3 regions of the Pseudomonas sp. GL_103 genome follow, and region 3 is predicted to be linked to each of the others. Evidence: predicted binding sites of a transcription regulator. Region 3 holds the regulator's gene; each other region holds the start of a gene.
The links. Region 3 encodes sigma-54, which starts transcription at its own class of promoters, with help from an activator protein. Its sites were predicted from a motif close to ANTGGCATNNANNTTGCTNT; they were not measured.
Positions count from the first base shown of each region.

Region 1: the regulator sigma-54 is predicted to act here: its motif matches at 8,055-8,074, upstream of AC3IP0_RS09095 (circularly permuted type 2 ATP-grasp protein).
Region 2: the regulator sigma-54 is predicted to act here: its motif matches at 6,633-6,652, upstream of glnA (glutamate--ammonia ligase).

Region 1 is NZ_CM174420.1:1,987,958-1,997,854, reverse strand. It holds gene AC3IP0_RS09120 (3-hydroxyacyl-CoA dehydrogenase NAD-binding domain-containing protein) at 1-2,082, opposite strand, end outside; gene AC3IP0_RS09115 (acetyl-CoA C-acetyltransferase) at 2,107-3,312, opposite strand; gene AC3IP0_RS09110 (c-type cytochrome) at 3,917-4,738, shown strand; gene AC3IP0_RS09105 (transglutaminase family protein) at 4,844-5,653, opposite strand; gene AC3IP0_RS09100 (alpha-E domain-containing protein) at 5,650-6,600, opposite strand; gene AC3IP0_RS09095 (circularly permuted type 2 ATP-grasp protein) at 6,613-8,022, opposite strand; gene AC3IP0_RS09090 (ribonuclease E inhibitor RraB) at 8,434-8,778, opposite strand; gene AC3IP0_RS09085 (hypothetical protein) at 8,989-9,222, opposite strand; gene speE (polyamine aminopropyltransferase) at 9,429-9,897, opposite strand, start outside.
Region 2 is NZ_CM174420.1:315,314-325,210, forward strand. It holds gene AC3IP0_RS01495 (tRNA (cytidine(34)-2'-O)-methyltransferase) at 1-133, opposite strand, end outside; gene AC3IP0_RS01500 (hypothetical protein) at 132-572, shown strand; gene ntrC (nitrogen regulation protein NR(I)) at 1,110-2,546, opposite strand; gene glnL (nitrogen regulation protein NR(II)) at 2,543-3,628, opposite strand; gene AC3IP0_RS01515 (DUF4124 domain-containing protein) at 3,856-4,476, opposite strand; gene AC3IP0_RS01520 (DUF4124 domain-containing protein) at 4,473-4,988, opposite strand; gene glnA (glutamate--ammonia ligase) at 5,132-6,538, opposite strand; gene thiI (tRNA uracil 4-sulfurtransferase ThiI) at 6,867-8,321, shown strand; gene typA (translational GTPase TypA) at 8,461-9,897, shown strand, end outside.
Region 3 is NZ_CM174420.1:928,806-938,702, forward strand. It holds gene pmbA (metalloprotease PmbA) at 1-767, shown strand, start outside; gene AC3IP0_RS04105 (FagA protein) at 1,018-1,425, shown strand; gene AC3IP0_RS04110 (class II fumarate hydratase) at 1,406-2,782, shown strand; gene AC3IP0_RS04115 (DUF2753 family protein) at 2,810-3,238, shown strand; gene AC3IP0_RS04120 (superoxide dismutase) at 3,241-3,852, shown strand; gene AC3IP0_RS04125 (ZIP family metal transporter) at 3,885-4,778, shown strand; gene AC3IP0_RS04130 (HPr family phosphocarrier protein) at 4,807-5,079, opposite strand; gene rapZ (RNase adapter RapZ) at 5,095-5,952, opposite strand; gene ptsN (PTS IIA-like nitrogen regulatory protein PtsN) at 5,955-6,419, opposite strand; gene hpf (ribosome hibernation-promoting factor, HPF/YfiA family) at 6,432-6,740, opposite strand; gene AC3IP0_RS04150 (RNA polymerase factor sigma-54) at 6,815-8,308, opposite strand; gene lptB (LPS export ABC transporter ATP-binding protein) at 8,554-9,279, opposite strand; gene lptA (lipopolysaccharide transport periplasmic protein LptA) at 9,279-9,827, opposite strand; gene lptC (LPS export ABC transporter periplasmic protein LptC) at 9,814-9,897, opposite strand, start outside.

The sequences.
Region 1 (9,897 bases), 1.1 Mb from region 3:
ATACTGTGTGGCCAGATACTGGGCTCGGGCCACAAAGTCCTGCACGCCGTACTGGTTGATGAACTGCAGCGCACCGCCGGTCCAGGCGGCGAAACCGATGCCGAAGATCGAGCCAACGTTGGCATCCGCCGTCGAGGTCAACACCCCCTCCTCCACACAGCGCACGGTTTCGATGGCTTGCACGAACAGCAGACGATCACGCACGTCCTTGGGCGAAATCTGCCCGTCGGCTTTCTCGAAGCGGGTTTTCAACTCAGGCCACAGGTGTTTCTGGCCGCCCGCCGGATACTCGTAGAAACCTCCACCGCCAGCCTTGCCCGGACGCTTGAACTCATTGAGCAACAAGTCAATCACGGTAAATGCCGGGTGTTCTGTCAGCGGCTTGCCTTCTGCTTGCAGGTCCTTGGCCGTTTGCAGGCGGATATGGTTCATCAGGCTGAGGGAAACTTCGTCAGAGATCGCCAGCGGTCCTACCGGCATGCCGGCCTTGCGCGCTTCAGTCTCGATCATCGCCGCGCTCACGCCCTCACCCAGCATGGCAATGCCTTCATTGGTGAAGGTGCCGAACACCCGCGACGTGAAGAAACCGCGGCTGTCATTGACCACAATCGGGGTTTTCTTGATTTGCAGGACGTAATCGAAGCCGCGGGCCAGGGTTTCATCGCTGGTGTTGGCGCCCTTGATGATTTCCACCAGCGGCATTTTTTCCACGGGGCTGAAAAAATGCAGGCCGATGAACTTGCTCTGATCGGGCACGGCACACGCCAGGCCGCTGATCGGCAAGGTCGAGGTGTTGGAGGCGATCACCGCGTCCGCGCCGACGACCTTCTGCGCCGCCAACGAGACTTTGGCCTTCAAATCCCGATCCTCGAACACGGCCTCGATGATCAGGTCACAACCGGCCAGGTCGGCATCGCTTTCGCTGGTTTGAATGCGTGACAGAACGGTGTCGCGTTGCTCGATGCTCATTTGTCCGCGAGCGACTTTCTTGTCCAGCAGCGCCGCCGAATGCGCCTTGCCCTTCTCAGCCGCCGCAAGGCTGATGTCCTTGAGCACCACCTCGATCCCCGCCGACGCGCTGACAAACGCGATACCGGCGCCCATCATTCCAGCGCCGAGCACGCCGACCTTGCGGGTGACATAGGGCGCAAAACCTTGAGGCCGCGAGCCGCCGGCATTGATTTCGTTGAGCTGAAACCAGAACGTACCGATCAGGTTCTTCGAGACCTGACCGGTGGTCAGTTCGGTGAAGTAGCGGGTTTCGATCAGGTGCGCCGTGTCGAAGTCCACCTGGGCGCCCTCGACCGCCGCACAGAGGATTTTCTCTGGCGCGGGCATCGTGCCCTGGGTTTTGCTGCGCAGGATCGACGGTGCAATCGCCAGCATCTGCGCGACTTTCGGGTTTGACGGTGTGCCACCCGGTATCTGGTAGCCCTTCACGTCCCAGCACTGCACCGCCGCCGGATTGGCCAGAATCCACGCCCGCGCCTTGGCCAACAGGTCTTCGTGATCGCTCGCCAGCGCATCGATCAATCCTGCCTGCAACGCCTGTTGTGGCCGCACCTTCTTGCCTTCAAGCAGATAAGGCAGGGCTTTTTCCAGGCCGAGCATGCGCACCATGCGCACCACGCCTCCGCCGCCTGGTAGCAGGCCGAGGGTGACTTCCGGCAGGCCGAGTTGCACCGACGGGTTGTCCAGCGCCACGCGGTGATGGCAGGCCAGGCAGATTTCCCAGCCGCCACCCAATGCAGCGCCATTGATCGCCGCGACCACCGGCTTGCCGAGGGTTTCCAGGGTGCGCAACTGGCCCTTGAGGCTCAGCACCATGTCGTAGAAGGCCTTGGCCTGAGGTTTGCCGACCTTGATCAGTTCGTTGAGATCGCCGCCAGCGAAGAAAGTCTTCTTGGCCGAGGTGATGATCACACCGGCGATGCTGTCATTGTCGGCCACCAGGCGCGCAACGCAGTCAGCCATGGCCTCGCGGTACACCGCGTTCATGGTGTTGGCGCTCTGGCCCGGCATGTCGATGGTCAGGACGACGATCTGGTCCTGGTCTTTTTCGTAACGAATGGCTTCGTTCATAACTGGATTCCTTGAAGTCCGGGCTCAGAGGCGTTCGATGATGGTGGCAATGCCCATGCCGCCACCGACACACAGGGTCGCGAGGCCGTAACGCAGGCGTCGGGCCTCCAGTTCATCGAGCAGCGTGCCGAGAATGGCGCAACCGGTGGCGCCCAGCGGGTGGCCCATGGCGATTGAGCCGCCGTTGACATTGACCTTGTCCGGATCGACGGCCATGTCCTTGATGAATTTCAACACCACCGACGCAAACGCCTCGTTGACCTCGAACAGATCGATGTCTTCGACCCGCAGCCCGGCCTTGGCCAACGCCTTGCGGGTCGCTGGCGCGGGGCCGGTGAGCATGATGGTCGGATCGGTGCTGGTGACTGCCGTGGCGACAATTCGCGCCCGGGGCTGCAAGCCTAGCGCCCGGCCCTTGGCTTCGGAGCCGATGAGCATCAGCGCCGCGCCATCGACTATTCCTGAACTGTTGCCGGGAGTGTGCACATGGTTGATCCGCTCGACATGGCTGTAGACCCGCAGCGCGGTGGCATCGAAGCCCATCTGCCCCATCATCTCGAAACTCGGCTTGAGCTTGCCCAGGCCTTCCAGGGTCGATTCGGCGCGGATGAACTCATCGTGATCGAGCAGGATGATGCCGTTCTGGTCCTGCACCGGCACCAGCGACTTGTTGAACGAACCGTCGGCCCGCGCCCGCGCAGCCTTTTGCTGGGAATGCAGCGCGTAGGCATCGACATCCTGACGGCTGAAGCCTTCAAGGGTGGCGATCAGGTCGGCACCCACGCCCTGTGGCGTGAAGTGACTGTGCAGGTTGGTCGCCGGGTCCAGCGCCCAGGCCCCGCCATCGCTGCCCATCGGCACCCGGGACATCGACTCGACACCACCGACCACCACCAGGTCTTCGAAGCCGGAACGCACTTTCATCGCGCCGAGGTTCACGGCCTCCAGCCCCGAAGCACAGAACCGGTTGATCTGTACTCCCGCCACGCAGACATCCCAATCGGCCACCTGGGCGGCGGTCTTGGCGATGTCGGAACCTTGATCGCCAATCGGTGTCACGCAGCCGAGCACCACATCATCAACCTGGCTGGTGTCCAGCGCCGTGCGCTGTTGCAGTGCGGTGAGCAAACCGGCAACCAGGTTCACCGGTTTGACGCTGTGCAAGGCGCCATCGGCCTTGCCTTTGCCACGGGGCGTGCGTAACGCGTCGAAAATCAATGCTTGGGTCATGACGTCCTCGAACCGCAGTGCAGGTGGGTAAATACCGAGTGCCCACTCTTGGCCCGAGCCGCGTTTGATTCAATGACCGCAGCGCTCACAGACGTTGACGCTCACGCTCAGACGGACGGTAGTCAGCTACCCGATTAACCGATTCACGACAGCAAGCTGTCTAGCCAACGGGCGCCAAAGAAGCTGGCAATAGGCCTCATGCCTTTTTTAAAGCGAATCGCAAGAACACCATACGAAATGGATCTAAACCAAGCGTAACGCGGGCTCTAAGGTGAACTTGTACGAAGTTGTCGTCGGGTTTTGCCGAGGCACTCGTCACTACAGGAAGTGCAACGCGCTGCCATCATGGAGCTATGCGGGCAGGCACCAGGAAATAACAAAAAAGGCGGTCAAGCCATGTTCAAACAATCGAAAGTACGTCAAGCCGGGCTCATCCTTTTCGCCACCACGCTGTTGTTGATATTGCCGAACCTGACCAAGGTCATCGGCTAATCGCGTCTAAAAGATACGGCGTCACAGTTTTTTGAATTGCCACTCTCAAAATGTGACTGGCCCGCTACCCGGGCCAGCGTGGCTGTGCCAATCTTTGCGGCACTTGCACGACATGGACGGCGATCACTTGAAAATGCTCATTCTGCTCGGGGCCATGCTGTTCGGCTCGCCCCTGTATGCCGCACAGCTGAACCTGGAGCTGGGCGCGAACAGTCGCACCTGGCAGACCGAGCAATTGCTCAAGCATCCTCAGGTTCAAACCATCAACATCAGCAACGATGTTTCCTACAAACGGGACATGAGTTACCGCGCCGTGCCGCTGTCCGTACTGCTGACCGGCATCAAGCCTGAGGACCACCTGCAAGCCGTGGCCCTGGATGGCTTTGCCGCCGAAATGACTGCGGCACCGCTGCTCAATACCCAAGGTGCACAGGCGTGGCTGGCGATTGAAGACCCGGCCAAACCCTGGCCACCGCTATCGGAAGGCAAGCCAGGCGCCGGGCCGTTCTATCTGGTCTGGAGCAATCCGCAGGCCGGCAATATCAGCCCCGAACAATGGCCGTTCCAAGTGGCGAGCATCAAACGCCTGTCGCCCGTGGCCGAGCGCTTCCCTGCCCTGCTGCCCGATCCGGCCTTGAAGGCGGATGATCCGGTGAACAAGGGATTTGCGTTGTTCCAGAAGAATTGCCTGGCCTGCCATCGACTCAATGGCGCCGGGGACGCGCAATTCGGACCGGACCTGAATATTCCGTACAACCCGACCGAGTACTTCGGCGCGGACTTCCTCAAGCGCTACATCCGCGATCCACAGAGTTTGCGCCAGTGGCCACAGGCGAAGATGCCCGGGTTCTCGGCCGAGGTGTTGCCGGACGGGGATCTGCAGATGCTGGTGGGGTATTTGCAGCATATGGTCGGGCGCAAGGTTAAGCCCTGACACACGTCCTCGTAGGAGCTGCCGCAGGCTGCGATCTTTTGATCTTTATTATCAAAATCAAAAGATCGCAGCCTGCGGCAGCTCCTACAAGGGTGATCCATCAGATTATTGCTGCTGCACTGAAATCACCGGCGCTGGCGTCGGTGAAACCAGCACCTTGGCGTGCATCTGCTCACACCCGCCGCCCCGGCGCATCCCGCGCACCGGGCAGGCATCCAGGTAATCCAGGCCCACCGCCAGTTTCAGGTGACGTTCAGGCCGGGCCAGTTCATTGGTCACGTCGAAGCTGTACCAGGCATCATCCAGCCAGGCTTCGGCCCAGGCGTGGCTGGCCAGGTGTTCGCTGTTTTCGCTGTACAGATAGCCCGACACATAACGCGCAGGAATGCCCAGGCTGCGGGTGCAAGCGAGAAACGCATGGGTATGGTCCTGACACACGCCAGAGCGTCCGGCAAAGGCCTGGGCCGCGCTGGTGTCCACTTCCGTGGAGCCCGGCGTGTAGGTCATATGCTGGTTGAGGCCATGCATCAGATCGATCAGCGCCGTGCGATCGCGGCGTTGCTTGCATTCCTTCTCGGCGAACGCCCGCAGAGCGGCGTCGGCCTCAGTCAAACGGGTGAAGCGCAGAAACGGCAGTGCCGACTGACTCTCGTGTTCGGCCTCACGCAGTTCGTCGATATCGACCTGGCCACGGGCGCCGATGATGATCGCCTCATGGGGCTCGTCCATGGTCAGCACATGCAGGATGTTGCCGAACGGATCGAGTTGCGCGCGCACCGGACGCGGCAGGTCGAGCTGCCAGCTGAGCACGTGCTGGCGCTCGCTGTCGTGGGGAGTCAGACGCAGATACTGGATGCTCGCCCGCACCTTGTCTTCGTAGTGATAGGTGGTCTCGTGGCTAATGGAAAGTCTCATGCGGCCTCCAGATAAGAACTGTGAATCGCGTTACCCAACTGGCGCACCAGCGGGATGAACTCGGTCAGCCAGGCATGCAGGCCTTCTTCGAGAATTTCATGGATGCCGGTGTAGCGCAGGCGTGCGTCCATTTCTGCCGCCAGTCGTTGTGCGGGACGTCCATTGGCCCCCGGCAATTGCGCAAGGATCTGGTCGATTTCTTCGGTGCAGGCGCGCAGGGATCGCGGTACATCGGCCCGCAGCAACAGCAATTCGGCGACATGCCGGGCGCCAGGGGCGTCGCGGTAGATTTCCGTGTAGGCCTCGAACGACGACAACGCCCGCAACAACGCGCTCCATTGGTAATACGCGTGAGCGGTGCCATCGCTGACCGCTTCGGCCTGATCGCCGGCCATTTCGTAGCGGGCATCGAGCAGGCGCAAGGTGTTGTCCGCACGCTCGATAAAGGTCCCCAGACGAATGAAACGAAACGCGTCGTTACGCATGATGGTGCCGTAGGACGCGCCCCGAAACAGGTGGGAACGTTCCTTGATCCACTCGCAGAAACGGCTCATGCCGTAGCGACTGAGACCCTGTTCGGCGATGCCGCGAATTTCCAGCCAGGTGGCGTTGATGTTTTCCCACATGTCGGCGGTGATGCGCCCACGCACCGCATGGGCGCTGGCCCGAGCGGCACCGAGGCAGCTGTAGATGCTCGCCGGGTTGGCCGCATCCAGGGCGAAGAAATGCAACAGCCGTTCGGCATGCAGTTCGCCATGGCGCTCCAGGTAATCGTCCAGGGTGCCGGTGATCAACAGCGGCATGGCCAGTTCGTGCAAACCGTCGCCGCGACCGTCCTGCGGCATCAGCGACAGCGAATAGCTGATGTCGAGCATCCGGGCGAGGTTTTCCGCGCGCTCCAGATAACGCGACATCCAATACAAATCCGAGGCAGTTCTACTTAACATGACAGGCTTCCTTTAATCCTCGACCACCCAGGTGTCCTTGGTTCCGCCGCCCTGGGAGGAGTTGACCACCAGGGAGCCTTCGCGCAGGGCGACACGGGTCAAGCCGCCGGGCACGACCCGGGTTTCACGACCCGACAGGACAAACGGCCGCAAGTCGATGTGGCGTGGCGCAATGCCGTTTTCGACAAAGGTCGGACAGGTCGATAGCGACAACGTCGGTTGCGCGATATACGCATGGGGCTTGGCGATGATCCGCGCGCGGAAGGCTTCGATTTCCGCCGCCGTCGCTGCCGGCCCCACCAGCATTCCGTACCCGCCGGAGCCCTGGGTTTCCTTGACCACCAGTTCAGGAAGATTGGCCAGCACGTGGGAAAGCTCAGACGGATTACGGCATTGCCACGTAGGAACGTTCTTCAGGATCGGCTCTTCATCGAGGTAGAAACGGATCATGTCGGTAACGAACGGATACACCGACTTGTCGTCCGCCACCCCCGTGCCTATGGCATTGGCCAGCACCACGTTGCCGGAACGGTAGGACGACAGCAGCCCAGGTACGCCGAGCATCGATTCCGGGTTGAAGGCCAGGGGATCGAGGAAGGCGTCGTCGAGGCGACGATAAATCACGTCGACCGCTTTCGGCCCGTCGGTGGTGCGCATGTAGACCTTGTCGTCACGCACGAACAGGTCCGCGCCTTCCACCAGTTCCACGCCCATTTCCCGCGCCAGGAACGCATGCTCGAAGAATGCACTGTTGAAGCGCCCCGGCGTTAGCACCACCACGCTCGGGTTATCGATGGGGCTTGAGCTTTTCAGGGTATCGAGCAACAGGTTCGGGTAATGGTCGATGGGGGCAATGCGTTGCGCCGCGAACAGCTCGGGGAACAGGCGCATCATCATTTTGCGGTCTTCGAGCATGTAGCTGACGCCGCTCGGTGTACGCAGATTGTCTTCGAGCACGTAATACGTGCCGTCGCCGTCGCGCACCAGGTCGACGCCGGAGATGTGCGAATAGATATCGCGGTGCAGATCCAGGCCCTGCATCGCCAACTGGTACTGCTCGTTGGCCAGCACCTGCTCGGCCGGAATGATGCCGGCCCTGATGATGCGCTGCTCGTGGTAAAGGTCGGCGAGGAACATGTTCAACGCCTTGACCCGCTGGATGCAGCCGCGCTCGACAATCCGCCATTCGCTGGCGGGGATGCTGCGGGGAATGGTGTCGAAGGGAATCAGGCGCTCTGTCCCTTGCTCATCACCGTAGAGCGTGAAAGTAATCCCGGCGCGATGAAACAGCAGATCGGCCTCGCGTCGCCGTTGTGCCAAAAGCTCGTCAGGCGTTTCGGCCAGCCAACGGGCAAACTCCCGATAATGCGGGCGGACCTGGCCGCCGGCATCGTACATCTCATCAAAATAGGTGCGGATCATGCCGTACTCCTTGTCACTCGGACGTCCAGACCTTCGCAAGGCCCGTGCCATCGGCATAAACGCTTAAATTTCAATCGGTTGGATAATCAAGACACACACGCCGCACCAATCCTGTGCGGTAAATGCCCCAACCTGATTGCCCCCGCTTCATTGCAAGGCGTGGTGGTCGCCTATCACCAGCATAGCCAGAGTTGATTTCACTGCCTGGCAACGGGTGCGGATAATCCAGGCATTCGCTGAAAAGCTCACCGAACTTCCCTTTTAGCCGCCTGTTTTGGGCGGTTTTTTTTGCCGTTGTCAAAATGAAAGCAAAATCAAAAGATCGCAGCCTGCGGCAGCTCCTACAGGCCTTAAATGAAAACGGCCAACCCGAAGGTCAGCCGTCATTGCTGGTTGTCACTGTTCATAAGGTTATGCGAGTCGCCCTCGTACCTCCTGTTTCACACCCCAGCCTTCGATGATGCCGCCCAGAGGCTCGACCACTGCTTCGAAACCCTGTTCGAAGTCGCCGATGTCGTCGTAGGTGGCATACATGACCTTGCACAACTCCAGCGCCCAGGCGCCATCGTCGCGCACACTGACTTGCGCATCCAGGGATTCACCACGGTGGAAATGACCTGCCGCCCTGCGTGCCCGCTCCTCGTCCGGGAAAATGGCGTAGAACTCGATGGGATGAAACCGCGAAAAGTCAAAACCGCCTTCTTTCATGCGGCGCAGCACGCTGCTGCTGATGTCTTCTTGATAGGCTGTGCTCATGAAACGTCCTCCTCAAAACGATGGATAGACTTTCCGTACTCCCTCACCCGCAACCGAACAGCGCGAGCGACGGCAATCGATGTGCCGGCGGGAAACAAGCATGGAGCTGACAAGACCAGACCTTAGCGATTCATTCGCTGATCTCGCTTGCAGAGTAGCCTCAAGATAGAGCCTCTGCCAAGGCCCGGATGTGAATGCGAGAGGTGTCGTTCAGATTGGAGTAATGCCGAGGATTTGAATGCTGTTCTGGGACTTGAGATCTTTGACGCACGCATCAGCGGTCCGCCCTTCCAGATCGTTCAGATCCAGTTCGGCGGCGACAGGAAGAAGCCGGGCCTTGATGAGCTTGGCGGCACGCTCGTAGTCCGGGCGCTCGGTGCACTCAAAGACTTCGTTGATGGTTTCGCCATGATCATCCACGAAAGTGACTTTCCACTTTTGCATTGGTGCCTCCTCGATAAAACCCATGGATGGGCTTACCTCTATCTCGACCTTGTTAGCTGGCTAATTGTTCCGCCTTGTTCCGCCGCAATTCAATGTGGGGGCGAGCCTGCTCGCGAACGCGGTGTGTCAGTTGACCTTGATTTCAACTGACCCTCCCTCTTCGCGAGCAGGCTCGCTCCCACAGGTTTGGTGCGTGGACTGAAAGATCAGTCGTTACTTGGCTTGTTCACCGCCTGCAACACGTATTGCGGCAAGGCGAAGGCGCCGATGTGGATTTCAGGATTGTAGTAGCGGGTGATGATGCCGCTGCCCGTGAAGCGCTGTTGCAGGGTTTCGCGGGACAACTTGCGATAAGCGGTATTGGTGGCGCCCCAGGCGAAGGTCATCGAGCCACCGATGTAGGTCGGCACGGCGGCCTGGTAGAAGTGCCAGTCCGGGAACAGGCTGCGCAGGCGACCGGCGGTGGTCTTCACTTCTTCGATCTGCATGAACGGCGTGCCGTTCTGGGTCACCAGGATGCCGCCTTCGTTCAGGCAGCGGTGGCAGGCCTGGTAGAAGTTTTCCGAGAACAGCACTTCCCCCGGTCCGATCGGGTCGGTGGAGTCGGAAATGATCACGTCGAACTTTTCAGTGGTGGTGGCGACGAAACGCATGCCGTCGTCGATCACCAGGTTC
Region 2 (9,897 bases), 610 kb from region 3:
GCAGGCGCTTGTCGTCCATCTCGAAGCCCAGCGGTTCGATCAAATGCAGGTGGCAGCCACTGTTGGCGCACAGCCTGATAACGTTGCCGGTATTCGGCGGAATTTCTGGTTGGAAAAGGATGACGTGAAACATGCACGGCTCCGAAGGCAAAGATGACGCGCATTCTACGCCGCCAGAAGGCGTGCGTTCGAAACTATTCCTGCGGGTAATGGGCTCGCTGGCGATTGTCGGGGTGATGGTCGGGATGATGATCGGTCGCCTGACCACGCCAGACCCCAGTCAGCTGCAGCAGGTTGAAGTGACGAACGACGGGCTGGTGGTGTGGTTCAACAATGAACCCAAGACCCACGGCGAAATTGTGGACGGCAGTGTCGCGCTGCTGTTTGGCGCCGAGGGCAAGGCGCAGAAAGGTCAGCTCAAGCTCGGCGGCAAGGACGTGAACTGGCGGGTACGTTTGAGCGATGGGGGGTTGTTGCTGACACTGGTAGCGGCCCGGCCTCTACAGGGCCAATGGGCCGGTAGTGAGGTCGATGACCGCTGGCGGCTGGAGATCCATCTCCGGGAGCAATAAAAGAGGGAATCCCCGGCCTGCCTGTACCAAGGTTCCCGAAACGGGAGGCTCGTCGCGAGTGCGGTGTGAGCCTGGTGTAAAGAAGGAACCCCTGACCTGCCTGTATCAAGGGCCCCAAAACGGCTGGGCTCGTCGCGGGTGCGGTGTGAGCCCGATGTAAAGAGGGGAATCCCCGGCCTGCCTGTACCAAGGTCCCCGAAACCGGGTGGGTGAACTGATTCACTTGAAAGGGTTATTGCAGGGGGCGTGCCAGTTTTTAACAGTTTGGAACAAAAAATCGCTTTGATGCGCTGGAAGCCCCGAAATTCGGGGCTTTCGTGTTTTTTCGAAAGGGATTCGGTTGCGAAAGCAGGCGGGGACTCGAAGCTGTTTTTGTGCGCGATTGCGGTTCACGGTGCATTGCGGCGGTGCATGGAACGTGGTTGTCGGCCAAAAAAGATCGCAGCCTTCGGCAGCTCCTACAGGGTCTTGCGTACGCCTGTAGGAGCTGCCGAAGGCTGCGATCTTTTCGCTTGCGACTAAGCTCGAAAGCCCGATTTAGCCCTCATCCCCCTCATCATCATCCCCACCATCAACCTTCATCCCCAATTCCTTGATCTTGCGCGTCAGGGTGTTGCGCCCCCAACCCAGCAAGACGGCGGCATCGCGGCGGCGACCGGCGGTGTGCTTGAGGGCGGTCTCGATCATGATCCGCTCGAAGGCCGGTACCGCGCTGTCGAGCAGGCTCGACTGACCACGGGCCAGGGCCTGGTCAGCCCACTGGCGCAGGGCCTGTTCCCAGTTGGTCACGGGTGCCGAGTCCTGCGGCAGGCTCAGCAACTCCGGCGGCAAGTCGCCGATGTGTACTTCGCGACCCGAAGCCATCACCGTGATCCAGCGGCAGGTGTTCTCCAGCTGACGCACGTTGCCGGGCCACGGCAAGTTCTTCAGGTATTCCTCGGTTTCGCTTTTCAGCAGCTTCGGCTCGACTGCCAGTTCCTGGGCGGCGCGGCCGAGGAAATGCTTGGCCAGGGTCGGGATGTCTTCGCGGCGATCCGACAGGCGCGGGATATGGATCCGGATCACGTTGAGGCGATGGAACAAGTCCTCACGGAACTTCCCGGCGTGCACCAGGGTTTCCAGATTCTGGTGAGTCGCAGCGATGATGCGCACATCGACCTTCACCGGCACATGACCGCCGACGCGGTAGAACTCGCCGTCGGCCAGTACCCTTAGCAAGCGGGTCTGGGTGTCGGCGGGCATGTCGCCGATTTCGTCGAGGAACAGCGTACCGCCATCGGCTTGCTCGAAACGCCCGCGACGCAGGTTGGCCGCGCCCGTGAACGCGCCTTTCTCGTGGCCGAACAGTTCGGATTCCATCAGGTCTTTGGGGATCGCCGCCATGTTCAGCGCAATGAACGGCGAAGCGGCGCGCGGGCTGTGACGATGCAGCGCGTGGGCCACCAGTTCTTTACCGGTACCCGATTCACCATTGATCAGCACGGTGATGTTGGAGTGACTCAAGCGTCCAATGGCGCGAAACACTTCCTGCATCGCCGGCGCTTCGCCGATGATTTCCGGGGTGCGGGTCAGGGTCGGGGCAACTTCCAGGCCCTGTTGTTCCTGAGCGTGCTGGTTGGCGCGCTTGACCAGGGAAACCGCCTCGTCGACATCGAACGGCTTGGGCAGGTACTCGAAGGCGCCGCCCTGATAGGACGCGACAGCGCTGTCCAGATCGGAGTGCGCGGTCATGATGATCACTGGCAGCCGTGGGTGCTGCTCGCGAATCCGCGCCAGAAGCTCCAGGCCGCTGGCGCCGGGCATGCGGATGTCGGAGATGATCACGTCTGGCTGCTGGCGCGCCAGGCGGCTCATCACGCCATCGGCGCTGTCGAAGCTTTGCGTGGTCATGCCTTCCTGTTGCAAGGCTTTTTCCAGGACCCAACGGATAGAACGGTCGTCATCGACGATCCACACGGTTTCACTACGGCTCATGTCGATGTGGCTCCTTGTTCCAGTGGCAGAAAGATCGAGAAGGTGGTGTGGCCGGGGTGGCTGTCACATTCGATCAGGCCCTGGTGCTGGCTGATGATGTTCTGGGTAATGGCCAGGCCCAGCCCGGTACCGTCCGGACGACCGCTGACCATGGGAAAGAAAATGGTTTCCTGAAGTTCTGCCGGGATGCCCGGGCCGTTGTCGATGATCTCGATCTTGGTCACCAGGCGATGGCGCACGTGGCCGATGGTGAACTGGCGCATGGCGCGGGTGCGCAGGCTGATGCGGCCCAGGCGCAGTTCGTTCTGGCTGCTGATGGCCTGCATCGCATTGCGCACGATGTTCAGAACCGCCTGAATCATTTGCTCGCGGTCGATCAGGACGTCGGGGATGCTTGGATCGTAGTCGCGCACCAAGGTAATGCAGCCCTGGCTTTCGGCCTCCACCAGATGGCAGACACGCTCAAGCACTTCGTGGACATTGCACATGGCCAGCGATGGCAGCTTGTTGGAGCCGAGCATGCGATCCACCAGGTTACGCAAGCGGTCGGCTTCTTCGATGATGACGTTGGTGTAGTCGCGCAGGCTTTCTTCCGGCAGTTCCCGGGCCAGCAATTGTGCCGCGCCGCGAATCCCGCCCAGGGGGTTCTTGATTTCATGGGCCAGGCCGCGCACCAGCATCTTGCTGGTTTCCTGTTTCGACAGCTGTGCTTCTTCCTTGGTGATCCGCAGCAGGCGGTCACGGGGGTGGACTTCGAGCAGCAGCAGCGTGTCGCCGTTGCTCAGAATCGGCGTTACCGCGTAGTCGACGGTCAAGGTCTGGCCGGTGAGGGCGGTGAGCATGGCTTCGCGCTTGGTGAACGGGTGCGCCTGTTCGACAGCCTGGCGCAACGAGTTCAGTGCCTCGGTCGATTCGGTAAACAACTCACTGATGAACTGCCCATGGCTGCGCTGACCGCTGATGGCCAGCAGCATCTCCGCCGCCGGGTTCATGTACTCGAGGCGCAGTTCGGCGTCGAGCAGGATGGTGGCAGTGGTGAGGTTGTCGAGTAGCAAACGGTGGAGTGCGTCGCTAATGGTCATCGGGACCTCTTTTAGGGCAGAGCATGCGCAAAAAAACGCTGGTACAGGCAAAATGCAAAAAACAAACCAAGGCTCCGAAAAGAAGCGCTTAACGCCTGAAACAGGCGTTTGACGCTCGTTTGCGTGGCGTTCTGCCAGCTTTCACGGGTACTTTCGAACCAAAATGGGTTGGAATGTGAGTACGGTGCAAGCTATTGCACCAATATAGTGCGCAAACCTGAACGAGGTTAGAAAAGTCGCAGGAAGGGATTTTTTTCTTCGCCGGGTTTGTCACTGAGCGGGCATTCCGGCCGCTGGCCGTAGTCTTCGAGAGTGCAGGGTTTGATCCTGCGCTTCTGGGCGAGAGACGTGCGCTGCATGTGGAAAGGTTGGTTGGCGGTGCGTTCGACGATGCGTCCCTGTTCGTCGAGGATTTCCACGGACAGGGTATGGCTGCCGCGATCGATGTTGCTCAAAGCGAACACCGGGCTCAGGCCGGGTTCGGCGGTGGGCTGGCCGTCGAGCAGCAATCGGTAGCGGTGACCGGGTTGCAGGGCAGGTTCGTTGGTGGCGCTGACGATGACTTCGCCGGTGTTGCTGCGGATGGTTGCGTCGGGTTCCGGGATCAGGATGCGCAGCACCTCATAGTGGAACGGCGCTTGTACTTCAGGACTGCTCTGGGCAAGCAATGGCGCTGCGCTGGAGGGCTTGGCCGCCATTCGATTGCTCGTTGTCAGTGGTACACGCCTGGCGTCGCCGGGTTTGGGCTGGTCGGTGAAAACCCGGTTGCCCTGAGCGTCGACATACATGAAGACCTCTGCCGAGGCGGGCAGGGCAATCAGGCAGGCGATCAGTAGCCAGGCCTTCAAGGCTTGTGCACCCGCTGCACGGTGAATGTCACCGCAGGGCTCTGCTGCACAACGTTTTCGCCATCGATCACTTGCACGGCGAGGCGGTGTTCGCCGCGATCGATGTTCACCAGTTGCAGGGTCGGCACGTTGCCTGGCTGGCCGTAGGGTTGACCGTCCAGCAGCAGGCGCAGCAGGTGGGGGCCTTGCAGGCGCGGCTTGATCAGTACTGTTACGGTGAACGTGCCGTTATTGGCGCGCAGGGCTTCGGTGCCGGGCAGGCCTGTCAGCTCCAGCACTTCATAGGTCTTGTGGGGTTCTTCTTTACGATCGGCTTCGGCAGCAGGTGCGGCTGCGCCGGGAGGCTGGTGCTCGACGCTGTTGAGGGGCGGCAAATCGACCGGTTGGGCACTGACGCCGTCAGGCGGTTGATTGCTGTACGCGGTGGCACCGTTGGCGTCCGTGTACTTGTAGATCTGCGCCGTGGCGGGCAGAACGATCAGCAGCAGGATGAAGAAAAAACCACGACCCATGGAATCGACCGGAAGCGAAAACGTTGGGTTGCAGCATAGGCCAGGCCGGGCGGTTCTCCCAAGTCGCTAAACATCTGGGCAATAAAAAAGCCTCCCGAAGGAGGCCTCTTTTTTGTCACGCCGCGTATTGCGACGCTACCGGATCAGCAGCTGTAGTACAGCTCGTATTCCAGTGGGTGTACGAAGGTACGTACCTTGATTTCTTCTTCGCTTTTCAGGGCGATGTAAGTGTCGATGAAGTCGTCGCTGAAAACGCCGCCTTTGGTCAGGAACGCACGACCTTTGTCCAGCTCTTCCAGGGCTTCTTTCAGGCTGCCGCAAACTTGTGGGATCTCTTTGGCCTCTTCAGGCGGCAGGTCGTACAGGTTTTTGTCAGCGGCGTCGCCAGGGTGGATCTTGTTCTGGATGCCGTCCAGGCCAGCCATCAACAGTGCGGCGAAGCACAGGTACGGGTTGGCAGCCGGATCCGGGAAGCGTGCTTCGATACGGCGGGCTTTCGGGCTCGACACGTAAGGAATACGGATCGAAGCGGAACGGTTGCGAGCCGAGTAGGCCAGCATCACTGGAGCTTCGAAGCCTGGAACCAGACGCTTGTAGGAGTTGGTCGCCGGGTTGGTGAAGCCGTTCAGGGCCTTACCGTGCTTGATGATGCCGCCGATGAAGTACAGAGCGGTGTCGGACAGGCCTGCATAGCCTTCGCCGGCGAAGGTGTTCTTGCCATCTTTCCAGATGGACATGTGTACGTGCATACCCGAGCCGTTGTCGCCGTACAGAGGCTTAGGCATGAAGGTAGCGGTACGGCCGTAGGCATCGGCTACGTTGTGCACGACGTACTTCAGGGTCTGGGTTTCGTCGGCTTTCTTCACCAGGGTGTTGAACTTGACGCCGATTTCGTTCTGGCCGGCAGTCGCCACTTCGTGGTGGTGAACTTCGACGGTCAGGCCCATTTCTTCCAGTGCGTTGCACATGGAGGTACGGATTTCGTGGTCGTGGTCGAACGGCGGAACCGGGAAGTAGCCGCCTTTGACGCCTGGACGGTGGCCTTTGTTGCCGCCTTCGATGTCCTGGTCGGACATCCACGAACCTTGTTCAGAGTAGATCTTGAACATGGAGCCGGAAATGTCGGACTTGAACTTCACCTGGTCGAAGATGAAGAACTCTGGCTCTGGACCTGCGTATACGGTGTCACCGATAGCGGTGGCTTTCAGGTACTCTTCGGCGCGCTTGGCGATCGCACGTGGGTCGCGGTCGTAGCCTTGCATGCTCGAAGGTTCGATGATGTCGCAGACCAGGATCAGGGTCGGCTCTTCGGTGAACGGATCCAGGACAGCGGTGGAGTCGTCCGGCATCAGGATCATGTCGGAGGCTTCGATGCCTTTCCAGCCAGCGATGGAGGAACCGTCGAACATTTTGCCGACTTCGAAGAAGTCGTCATCCAGCGCATCGCGAGCCGGCATGGTCACGTGGTGCTGAGTGCCTTTGGTGTCCGTGAAGCGCAGATCAATCCACTTGACGTCATGATCTTTGATGAGTTGAACCGACTTCGACATAGTGTCCTCCGGGTGGCTTCGGGCTAGTAATGGATGCCCTTAAATGTGGGTGATGCCGGCGCGAATACTCTGCCAAGGCAACCTGCCTCACAAGGGAGCAAATTGCATGCCAGTGCCCCAGCATGGGTTTTTTGCCCCAAAAACACGCTTGCGAGGGCATATTGCGCTTTAAAGCAGAAAATCTCGCCCTGTAATGTGGCGCCACCCCCAACAAATGACCTGTTTTGGTGCGCGCGAAACCTTCTGCACATTAACTGGTTAAACCTTGAGCAATTTCCGCTATAATCCGCGCCCCCCTTTTTCGGCAGGCCATGCGCGCGCTGTTTCCATGAAATTAATCGTAAAAGTCTTCCCCGAGATCACCATCAAGAGCCGCCCGGTACGGATGCGTTTCATCCGTCAATTGGCCAAGAACATCCGTGCCGTGCTCCGCGATCTGGACCCGGCCGTGGTGGTGAACGGCGTGTGGGACAACCTCGAGCTGGAAACCCGCGTCAGCGACCCCAAGGCCTTGAAGGAGATGGGCGAGCGCCTGAGCTGCATGCCGGGCATCGCGCATTTCCTGCAAATCGATGAGTACCCGCTGGGCGATTTCGACGACATCGTTGAGAAGTGCAAGCAACACTACGGTGATGCGCTGGCCGGCAAGATCTTCTCGGTGCGTTGCAAACGCGCCGGCAAGCACCCGTTCAGCTCGATAGATATTGAAAAATATGTCGGCAGCCAGTTGCGCCGTCAGTGTGGTGCCGCCGGGATCGACCTGAAAAAGCCTGAAATCGAGGTCCGGATCGAAGTTCGCGACCAACGGTTGTTCGTGATCCACAGCCAGCACAACGGCATCGGCGGATATCCGCTGGGCGCGCTGGAGCAGACCCTGGTGCTGATGTCCGGTGGCTTCGACTCCACCGTGGCGGCCTACCAGATCATGCGCCGCGGCCTGATGGCGCATTTCTGCTTCTTCAATCTGGGCGGACGTGCCCACGAACTGGGCGTCATGGAAGTCGCGCATTTCATCTGGAAGAAGTACGGCAGCTCCCAACGCGTGCTATTTGTCAGTGTGCCTTTCGAAGAAGTGCTGGGCGAAATTCTCGGCAAAGTCGATAACAGTCATATGGGCGTAGTATTGAAGCGTATGATGTTGCGCGCTTCGTCCCAAATTGCCGATCGACTGCACATCGACGCGCTGGTCACCGGTGAGGCGATCTCCCAGGTATCGAGCCAGACGCTGCCGAACCTGTCAGTGATCGATTGCGTGACCGACAAGCTGGTCTTGCGTCCGCTGATCGCGAGTCACAAGCAGGACATCATCGACCTGGCCAACGAAATCGGTACCGCCGATTTCGCCCGGCACATGCCGGAATACTGCGGCGTCATCTCGGTCAATCCGAAGACTGCAGCCAAGCGCTATCGCGTCGAGCATGAAGAGAAAGAATTCGATATGGCGGTACTCGAGCGTGCGCTCGAAAACGCCAAACTGGTGCCGATCGATCGTGTGATCGACGAATTGGGCCAGGACTTGCAGATTGAAGAAGTCAGCGAAGCGCTGGCCGGTCAGATCGTCATCGACATCCGTCACCCGGATGCCGCTGAAGACGACCCGCTGGAGCTTGCTGGCATCGAGGTACAAACGATGCCGTTTTATGCAGTGAACGCTCGTTTCAAGGAACTGGACCCTACTCGCCAGTACCTGCTGTATTGCGACAAAGGCGTGATGAGTCGCCTGCATACCCACCATTTGCTCAGTGAGGGGCATGCCAATGTGCGCGTTTATCGACCGAGCTAAGTGCCCGGGGCTGTTTGCCTGTGGCCTGCGTCACCGGCCCCCCGATGCCACCGTCAAGCTGTAACGGCTTTCACGGACGCTACTGTTAATCGCTGCCAAGACTTGTCAGCACACCGAATCCTCTGATCGAGATACACAAGTGATCGAAAATCTACGCAACATCGCCATCATTGCCCACGTTGACCATGGTAAGACCACCCTGGTAGACAAACTCCTGCGTCAATCCGGCACCCTGGAGCGCAACGAGCTCAACGACGAGCGCGTGATGGACTCCAACGACCAGGAAAAAGAGCGCGGTATTACCATTCTGGCGAAAAACACCGCCATCAACTGGAACGGCTACCACATCAACATCGTGGACACCCCGGGCCACGCCGACTTCGGCGGCGAAGTTGAACGCGTAATGTCGATGGTCGACTCCGTTCTGCTGCTGGTTGACGCTCAAGACGGCCCTATGCCGCAAACCCGTTTCGTGACCAAGAAGGCTTTCGAAGCCGGCCTGCGTCCAATCGTGGTCATCAACAAGGTTGACCGTCCAGGCGCGCGTCCGGACTGGGTTCTGGACCAGATCTTCGACCTGTTCGACAACCTGGGTGCCACCGAAGAACAGCTGGACTTCAAAGTCGTCTACGCCTCGGCCCTGAACGGTATTGCCGGTCTGGACCACACTGAGATGGCTGAAGACATGACCCCGCTGTACCAGTCGATCGTCGACAACGTACCAGCGCCGAAAGTCGACCGTGACGGTCCGTTCCAGATGCAGATCTCCGCACTGGACTACAACAGCTTCCTGGGTGTTATCGGCGTTGGCCGTATCGCTCGTGGTCGCGTCAAGCCGAACACCCCGGTTGTGGCTATCGACGCTGACGGCAAGAAGCGCAACGGTCGTATCCTGAAGCTGATGGGTCACCACGGCCTGCACCGCATTGACGTTGAAGAAGCTTTGGCTGGCGACATCGTCTGCATCAGTGGCTTCGACCAGCTGTTCATCTCCGACACCCTGTGCGACCCACTGAACGTCGAAGCGATGAAGCCGCTGACCGTTGACGAACCAACCGTTTCCATGACCTTCCAGGTAAACGACTCGCCTTTCTGCGGTAAAGAAGGCAAGTTCGTGACCAGCCGTAACATCAAGGAACGTCTGGACAAGGAACTGCTGTTCAACGTTGCTCTGCGCGTTGAAGAAGGCGACACCGCCGACAAGTTCAAAGTCTCCGGCCGTGGTGAGCTGCACCTCTCGGTACTGATCGAAACCATGCGTCGCGAAGGCTTCGAAATGGGTGTTGGTCGTCCGGAAGTGATCATCCGTATGGTTGATGGCGTCAAGCACGAACCGTACGAAAACGTGACCATCGACCTGCCGGAAGAATCCCAGGGCGCGATCATGGAACAGATCGGTATCCGTAAAGGCGACCTGACCAACATGGTTCCGGATGGCAAGGGCCGTGTGCGCCTTGAGTACAACATCCCGGCCCGTGGTCTGATCGGTTTCCGTAACGAGTTCCTGACCCTGACCTCCGGTGCAGGCATCCTGACCTCGATCTTCGACCGTTACGACACCATGAAGTCCGGTGAC
Region 3 (9,897 bases):
AGGCCGATGGCCAGATGCAGCGCGATTACTGGTACGACGTCAACCGCCAGGGCAATCTGCTCGCCGACCCGGTGAGCATCGGTCAGCGCGCTGCACAACGGGCGGCGAGCCGTCTGGGCGCGCGTCCGGTGCCGACTTGCGAGGTGCCGGTACTTTTTTCGGCAGAGTTGGCTGGGGGGCTGTTCGGCAGTTTCCTGTCGGCGATTTCCGGCGGCAGCCTGTATCGCAAATCGTCCTTCCTTGAGGGTACCCTCGGGCAGAAGCTGTTTCCTGAGTGGCTGACCATCGACGAACGTCCGCATCTGATGCGTGCCATGGGCAGCGCAGCGTTCGACGGTGATGGTTTGGCGACCTACGCCAAACCGTTCGTCGAAAAGGGCGAGTTGGTGTCGTACATCCTCGGTACCTATTCCGGCCGCAAGCTCGGCATGCCGAGCACGGCCAACGCCGGCGGCGTGCACAACCTGTTCGTCACCCATGGCGACGAAGACCAGGCTGCCTTGCTGCGGCGCATGGGGCGCGGGCTGTTGGTCACCGAGTTGATGGGCCAGGGCCTGAACATGGTGACCGGTGATTATTCCCGCGGTGCGGCGGGTTACTGGGTCGAGAACGGCGAAATCCAGTTCGCGGTGCAGGAAGTGACCATCGCCGGCAACATGCGCGACATGTTCAAACAGATCGTGGCCGTGGGTAATGATCTGGAGTTGCGCAGCAACATTCGCACCGGTTCGGTGCTGATCGAGCGGATGACAGTGGCAGGCAGCTAAGCCTCGGCCGCTTCACCAAAAGGCGCGCCACCCATTGGGTGGCGCGCCTTTTTTATTGGCTACAGCTCAAATCCCCTGTGGGCGCGAGCTTGCTCGCGATAGCGGCGTACCAGACGAAATCAATGTTGAAAGTGATGACGCCATCGCGAGCAAGCTCGCTCCCACAATGACCGTGTTGTATTTCCTCGGCCTTGTTTTGTTTCTCATTATCATTTAATAATAAATCTCATTACCGAATGAGCCCCGGATCATGAGTTCTGCCTTGCACGAGCAGCCTTACCTCGAAAGCTGGCGCTGGATGAGTCGCCAGATCCGTTGCGCGATGAACCCCGACGAGCCTCGCCTGATCGACCACTACCTGGCCGAAGGCCGGTATCTGGCCTGTTGCACGGCCACCTCACCCTGGACCGTCGCCGAAACTTCCTTCCGATTGTTGCTCGACACCGCCGCCGATGTCGCGCTGCCGTGGCACTGGCGCACTTACTGTCTCGACCAGGCTTGGCGCCCGTTGCGCGAACTGGAACGCCTCTCATTGTGCAAATGCCGCCTCAAGCGCTGGCAGAGCTACACCTGGCAACTCGCTACCTGTGAATTGCAGCCCTCGATTCCTCTTACTGAACTGGTGCAAGGATTTTCTGATGAACAAGACACGTATTGAGCGCGACAGCATGGGCGAGCTTCAAGTCCCGGAAGACGCCCTCTACGGCGCACAGACCCAGCGTGCAGTGGATAACTTCCCGATCAGCGGCAAACCGATGCCGGTTCAGTTCATCCGCGCGTTGATCCTGGCCAAAGCAGCGGCCGCCCGCGCCAACGTCGAGCTCAAGCAGATCAGCGAAGCCCAGGGCAAAGCCATCGTCGATGCGGCCCAAGGCTTGCTCGAAGGCGATTTCATGCAGCATTTTCCGGTGGATGTCTTCCAGACCGGCTCCGGCACCAGCTCCAACATGAACGCCAATGAAGTGATCGCCACGCTGGCCAGTCGCTTGCTCGGAGAGGTGGTGAACCCCAACGATCACGTCAACTGCGGGCAGAGCAGCAACGACATCATCCCGACCACCATTCATGTCAGCGCAGCACTGGCGCTCCATGAACAACTGCTGCCGGTGCTGACGCATCTGGTGCAGGTCATCGAGCGCAAGGCCGGGCAGGTTCATCACCACGTCAAGACCGGGCGCACACACCTGATGGACGCCATGCCGGTGCGCATGAGCCAGGTGCTCAACGGTTGGGCGCAGCAGCTCAAGGCCAATATCGGTCATCTGCAGGGATTGCAGCCAAGCCTGCAATCCCTGGCCCAGGGCGGCACGGCGGTGGGTACGGGTGTCAACGCCCACCCCGAGTTCGCGGCGCGTTTCAGCCGGCAGCTAAGCAAATTGACCCGGGTTGAGTTCCAGCCAGGCAAGGACCTGTTCGCGCTGATCGGTTCCCAGGACACTGCCGTTGCAGTCTCCGGACAGCTAAAGGCCACCGCCGTATCGCTGATGAAAATCGCCAACGACCTGCGCTGGATGAACTCCGGTCCGTTGGCCGGCCTTGGCGAGATCGAACTCGAAGCCTTGCAACCGGGCTCCTCGATCATGCCGGGCAAGGTCAACCCGGTCATTCCCGAGGCTACTGCGATGGTCGCGGCTCAGGTCATCGGCAACGACAGCGTGATCACCATCGCCGGTCAGTCGGGCAATTTCGAACTGAACGTGATGCTGCCGATCATCGCCCAGAACCTGCTGAGCAGCATCGAGTTGCTGGCCAATTCCAGCCGTCTGCTGGCAGACAAGGCCATCGCCAGCTTCAAGGTCAACGAAGGCCGGATCAAGGAAGCGCTGTCACGCAACCCGATTCTGGTCACCGCGCTCAACCCGATCATCGGTTACCAGAAGGCTGCCGAGATTGCCAAGAAGGCCTATCAGCAAGGCCGGCCGGTGATTGACGTCGCGCTGGAACACACCGACCTGTCGCGCAGCCAGCTGGAAGAATTGCTCAACCCGGAAAAACTCACCGCGGGCGGCGTGTAAGCCCCGTTACCGCTTTGGAGGCACGCCATGGAGCACTGGAAACGCACGATCGAAAGAGCCAATCGTTTTTTCATGCTGGGTGAACTGGTAGATGCCCGCGAGGCGTACCTGCAGGCATTGGCCCTGGCCCAAGTGCTGTTCGAGCGCTGGGCGGATGCCGACGAAGCGGTGGCGGCCTGCGTGATTTCCCATCACAACCTGGCGGACCTGCACTTGCGTCTGAACCAGCCGGAGGAGAGCGCCGAATACTTGTGTGCCATCCACCAACGGCTGTTGCAGACCCTGCAGGACCCGCGACTGCCGCAGGCATTGCGTGAAGCCGCGTTGCGCCTAAGCAGCAAGACCTACGTCGAGCTGCTGAATTTCATCAGTGAACACGGCGAATATCCGCGCACCCATCGGCTGCTGCACATCGATGTCGCTTCGCCTGCGCCTCATCATCCTGGAGTCCATTGAACATGGCTTTTACCTTGCCCGCCTTGCCGTACGCCTACGACGCCCTGGAACCGCACATCGATGCACTGACCATGGAGATCCACTACACCAAGCATCACCAGACTTACATCAACAACCTCAACGCGGCCGTCGAGGGCACTGAGTATGCCGAGTGGCCGGTGGAGAATCTGGTGTCCGCCGTTCAGCAACTGCCGGAAAATCTGCGGGCGGCGGTGATCAACCAAGGGGGCGGCCACGCCAACCATTCGTTGTTCTGGGAAGTCATGGCGCCCGGTGGTGGTGGCAAGCCCGAAGGCGCGCTGGCCAAGGCCATCGATGAACAACTGGGCGGTCTCGACAGCTTCAAGGAAGCCTTTACCAAGGCCGCGTTGACCCGCTTCGGCAGTGGCTGGGCCTGGCTGAGCGTAACCCCGCAAAAGACCCTGGTGGTGGAAAGCAGCGGTAACCAGGACAGTCCGCTAATGAACGGTAATACGCCGATTCTGGGCCTCGACGTCTGGGAGCACGCCTATTACCTGCGTTATCAGAACCGTCGTCCGGAATACATCAGCGCGTTCTACAACGTGATCAATTGGCCACAAGTCGCTGCGCGCTATCAGGCCGCACTGGTTTAAGTCTTCTGTAAAAACAAATCCAAGGCTGGGCTATGGGCACTGAAACACTGGCGATCGGAAGTGGACGGATGTTTCGTTACGCGTTTGGATCGCTGTTACTGCTGGCGGGTATGAGCCTATTGGTTGCCCACGGGCTGGCATGGCTTGATCTTGAGCCGAAGTTGCTACGTGCACTGCAGGGCGGTGCAATCTGCGCCTTGGGTACCGCGCTGGGCGCGGTGCCGGTGTTGGTGATTCGGCGGATGCCGCAGGTGCTCAGCGACACATTGCTTGGCTTTGGCGCTGGCGTGATGCTCGCGGCGACGGCATTTTCGCTGATTGTTCCGGGCATCTCTGCCGCCGAAGGGCTTGGATTGTCGCCATGGGCGTCCAGTGGGCTGATCAGCTTCGGCATTATGCTCGGCGCGTTCGGGTTGTTCCTGGTGGATCGGAAGGTCTCCGGGGCCAGCCCGGACATGCTGGTCGGTACGCTGGAGCGACCGGTCATTGCTCCGCGCATTTGGTTGTTCGTGTTTGCCATCATTGCCCACAACATCCCGGAAGGTATGGCGGTCGGTGTTTCGGCCGGTGGCGCAATGCCTGACGCCGACAGTCTCGCCATGGGCATTGCCTTGCAGGATGTGCCGGAGGGGTTGGTCATCGCTTTGGTCTTGGCCGGGGCAGGGATGTCCAGGATCAAGGCGTTCCTGATCGGTGCCGCATCAGGCTTGGTCGAACCGGTGTTCGCACTGCTATGCGCGTGGCTGGTGAGCCTGGCCGAACTGCTGCTGCCTTTGGGGTTGGCGCTGGCGGCGGGGGCGATGTTGCTGGTGGTGACCCACGAAGTCATTCCCGAGTCGCGCCGCAATGGTCATGACAAGCTTGCCAGCCTCGGGCTGCTGATGGGGTTCTGTTTGATGATGGTGATGGATACGGCCCTCGCTTGATTTGTGGTGAGGGGCTTTTGTGGTTGTTTTACTCGCCTTCGTCGAAGAAGTTGTTGATCAACGCTACCAGCGCATCCAGTGCTTCCTGTTCCTGCTCGCCTTCTGTGCTCAAGTGGATCGTGGTGCCTTTGCCGGCGGCCAGCATCATCATCGCCATGATGCTTTTGCCATCGACCATGGACTGTGGTGTACGACCGGCCCGGATCTGGCACGGGAACTGACCTGCTACCCCAACGAATTTTGCAGAAGCGCGAGCGTGCAGGCCCAATTTATTGATGATTTCGATTTCCAGAGCAGGCATCGCGATGTGAATCCTTTAGCTGAGGTCGCGGTGGCGGACCTGGACGTTCTTCAGGGATTGTTGCAGCGTCTGGCCCAGACGCTCGGTCAGGTAGACGGAACGGTGATGTCCGCCAGTGCAGCCAATGGCAATGGTGACGTAGGCGCGGTTGCTGGCGGCAAAACGAGGCAGCCACTTTAGCAGGTACGTGGAAATGTCCTGGAACATCTCTTCGACATCCGGCTGTGCCGCCAGGTATTCGGCAACCGGTTGATCGAGCCCGGACTGCTCGCGCAATTCCGGTTTCCAGTAAGGGTTGGGCAGGCAGCGCACATCGAACACCAGGTCGGCGTCCACCGGCATGCCGCGCTTGAAGCCGAAGGATTCCACCAGGAACGCAGTCCCCGGCTCGGGCTGATTCAACAGGCGCAGTTTGATGGCGTCGCGCAATTGGTACAGGTTCAGGCTGGTGGTGTTGATCTTGAGATCGGCGAGGTCGGCAATCGGCCCGAGCAGGTCACTCTCGACGCTGATGGCTTCGGCCAGCGAGCGGTTGGCGTTGGTCAGGGGGTGACGTCGGCGGGTTTCCGAGAAGCGCTTGAGCAGGGTTTCTTCGTCGGCGTCCAGGTACAGCACATCGCACTGGATGTGGCGGCTGCGGACTTCTTCGAGCAGGTCGGGGAAGCGTGACAGGTGGCTGGGCAGGTTGCGCGCGTCAATGGAAACGGCGACCAGTGGCTGCAACAGCTCGGTATGAACCAAGGCTCGTTCGGCCAACTCCGGCAGCAGGCCGGCAGGCAGGTTGTCGATGCAGTAGTAGCCGTTGTCCTCAAGAACGTTGAGGGCGGTACTTTTACCTGAGCCGGAACGGCCACTGACGATGATCAAGCGCATGATTACTGACCGTTTTGCTCGTCCAGGACAACCTGATACAGGGCTTCGTTGCTTGCAGCACTACGCAGCTTTTCGCGAACTTCCTTGCGGTCGAGCATGCTGGCGATCTGTCGCAGCAGCTCAAGGTGCGCATCGGTGGCGGCTTCCGGGACCAGCAGTACGAACAGCAGGTCAACCGGCGCACCATCGATGGCGTCGAAATCGATAGGGGCGTCCAGGTGCATCAATGCACTGATGGGCGAAACACAGCCCTTGAGACGGCAATGTGGAATGGCGATGCCATTGCCAAACCCGGTGGAGCCGAGTTTTTCACGGGCAATCAGTGCCTCGAAGACATCTTGCATCTCCAGGGCCGGCACTTCGCGGGCGATCAGATTGGCAATTTGTTCGAGGGCTTTCTTTTTACTGCCTCCCGGCACGTTCACCAGGGAACGGCCGGGGGTCAGGATACTTTCAAGTCGGATCATGGGTAGGGAGTGTTAACGACCGGTTGCGCCCTGGAGGAGGCTCTGGGTCTTTTCCTTATGTTTTTTGAGTTGTTTATCCAGCTTGTCGGTGAGTGCGTCGATCGCGGCATACATATCAGTATGTTCCGCGTTGGCGACCACTTCATTCCCGGGAATATGCAGCGTGGCTTCGATTTTCTGCTTCAGTTTTTCGACGGTCATCGTGACCTGCACATTAGTGATCTTGTCGAAATGTCGCTCCAATCGTTCGAGTTTTTCGCCGATGTAGGTGCGAAGAGGTTCGGTCACTTCCAGTTGGTGTCCACTGATGTTGACTTGCATACAGCTTCTCCTTCGTTGCCAGTGCATAAAGCGGTAGATCAGATGATCTACCACTGGAACGCTGTGGCGTGGCCCTACATCAACCGCTTGCGTTCGCTCGAAGGCGCGATCCCGAGGGATTCACGGTACTTGGCGACGGTGCGGCGAGCCACCTGAATGCCTTGTGCCTCCAGTAAACCAGCGATCTTGCTGTCACTCAACGGCTTTTTCTGATTTTCCGCTGCAACCAGTTTTTTGATGATCGCCCGGATCGCCGTGGACGAGCATTCGCCGCCTTCGGAGGTGCTTACGTGGCTGGAAAAAAAGTACTTCAGTTCATAAATGCCCCGGGGGGTGTGCATGAACTTCTGGGTGGTCACCCGTGAAATCGTCGACTCATGCATGCCCACCGCTTCGGCGATGTCATGCAGCACCAGCGGCTTCATGGCTTCGTCGCCGTACTCCAGAAAGCCGCGCTGATGCTCGACGATCTGGGTGGCAACCTTCATCAGGGTTTCATTGCGGCTTTGCAGGCTCTTGATGAACCAACGGGCCTCCTGCAACTGATTGCGCATGAAGGTGTTGTCGGCGCTGGTGTCGGCGCGGCGCACGAAACCGGCGTACTGGGCATTGACCCGCAGCCGTGGCACCGACTCCTGATTGAGCTCCACCAGCCAGCGCTCGTTGTCCTTGCGCACGATGACGTCAGGAACGACGTACTCGGCTTCGGTGGACTCGATCTGCGAGCCCGGGCGCGGGTTGAGGCTCTGGACCAGCTCGATGACCTGGCGCAGCTCATCTTCCTTGAGCTTCATGCGACGCATCAACTGGCTGTAGTCGCGGCTGCCAAGCAGGTCGATGTAATCGGTGACCAGGCGCTTGGCCTCGGCCAGCCAAGGGGTCTTTGCAGGTAACTGGCGCAATTGCAGCAGCAGGCATTCGCCCAGGTTGCGGGCGCCGATGCCGGCAGGCTCGAATTGCTGGATGCGGTGCAGGACGGCTTCGATTTCGTCCAGTTCGATGTCCAGTTCCGGGTCGAAGGCTTCGAGGATTTCCTCGAGGGTTTCGTCCAGGTAGCCCTGATTGTTGATGCAGTCGATCAGGGTCACGGCGATCAGGCGATCGGTGTCGGACATCGGGGCCAGGTTCAGTTGCCACAGCAAGTGACTCTGCAGGCTTTCGCCGGCCGAGGTGCGGGTGGTGAAGTCCCACTCGTCATCATCATTGCTGGGCAGGCTGCTGGCGCTGGTCTGGTAAACGTCTTCCCACGCGGTGTCGACGGGGAGTTCGTTGGGAATACGCTCGTTCCAGTCACCCTCATCGAGGTTATCGACCGTCGGGGCGCTTTCCTGATAGGAAGGTTCCTGAATGTCAGTGTTGGGCTTTTGTTCGGCGTTGTCGGCCAAGGGATCGGAATTATCGAAGTCGTCGCCTTCTTCCTGGCGTTCGAGCATCGGATTGGACTCCAGGGCCTCCTGGATTTCCTGTTGCAGGTCCAGGGTCGACAATTGGAGCAGGCGGATGGCCTGTTGCAGCTGCGGTGTCATCGTCAGCTGCTGGCCCATTCTCAAGACTAGCGATGGTTTCATGGCAGGGGCTTAACACCTTATTCGCCGGCGCACATGCGCCATCCACTACAGGGCGCCGGGGCGCCAAACTTAAGCAAATTATATGCCTGAAACTAAAGGGTTTGCCTAGAGCGCTGTAACAATAAAAAACTATAAAGCTGTGTTGCAGCGCTGCCCTTGTTGAGGGCTGACCACGCCCGTCTGCACGAGGCGCTGGTGAATGGCTGGTCAGGTGCCCGGGCGACTGCCTGGGCACGGCTCAGCGCTTACAGGCGGAACTCATGGCCCAGATACACTTCCTTGACCAGGTCGTTGGCCAGGATGGTCTCTGCGTCGCCTTCGGCGATCAGTTGACCGTCATTGACGATATAGGCGGTTTCACAGATATCCAGGGTTTCACGAACGTTGTGGTCCGTGATCAGCACGCCAATGCCTTTGGCCTTGAGGTGGTGAATGATCTGCTTGATGTCGCCGACCGAAATCGGGTCCACGCCGGCGAAGGGTTCGTCGAGGAGGATGAATTTCGGGTTGGTGGCCAGGGCGCGGGCGATTTCCACGCGACGGCGCTCACCACCGGACAGGCTCATGCCCAGGTTGTCGCGGATGTGACTGATGTGGAACTCCTGCAGCAAGCTTTCCAGCTCCTTGCGGCGACCGGCCTTGTCGAGTTCCTTGCGGGTCTCGAGGATGGCCATGATGTTGTCGGCCACCGACAGCTTGCGGAAGATCGATGCTTCCTGCGGCAAGTAGCCGATACCGGCCTTTGCACGGCCGTGCATCGGCTGGTGGCTGACGTCCAGGTCATCGATCAGGACGCGGCCCTGGTCGGCTTGCACCAGGCCGACGATCATGTAGAAACAGGTAGTCTTGCCGGCGCCGTTCGGGCCAAGCAGGCCGACGATCTGGCCGCTGTCGATGGACAGGCTGACGTCACGCACGACCTGGCGGCTCTTGTAGCTCTTGGCCAGATGCTGAGCTTTCAGAGTTGCCATTACTGGGCCTTTTTCTCGTCGGTTTTCTTCTTCGGCTGGATCACCATGTCGATACGCGGACGCGACTCGGTGATCTTGCTGCCTGTGGCGCGACCGGCGCTGGCGAGCTTCTTGTCCGTGTCGTAGACAATTTTCTCGCCTTGGGTGACGTTGTTGTCCTTGTCGACAACTTTGGCCTTGTCGATCAGTACGACGCGATTTTGCGAGGCGTGATACTGGATCGTCACGCCCCAGCCCTGAACAGGCTTGGTATCGCCAGCCGTTTGCAATTGCTCGAAGTACGCAAGGTTGCCCACCGAGGTCACTACGTCAATGTCGCCAGTCGGGGTGCGGGTGATGGTAACGGTGTTGCCTGTCACCTTCATCGAGCCTTGGGTGATGATCACGTCACCCTTATAGGTAGCAATACCTTGCTTGTCGTCCAGTTGGGCATCGTCGGCCTGAATGCGGATCGGCTGCTGTTGATCTTCCGGCAGAGCCCAGGCGCTCACGCTTCCCAGTGCTGCGCCCAGACTGAGCAAAATCGGGAGGGTTTTAACGAGCCTCATACTGTCCTCTTACGTTCGATAGCAGGTGTATCCTGCTTTCTTTCAAATACGCTTTCATTCCCTTGCCAGT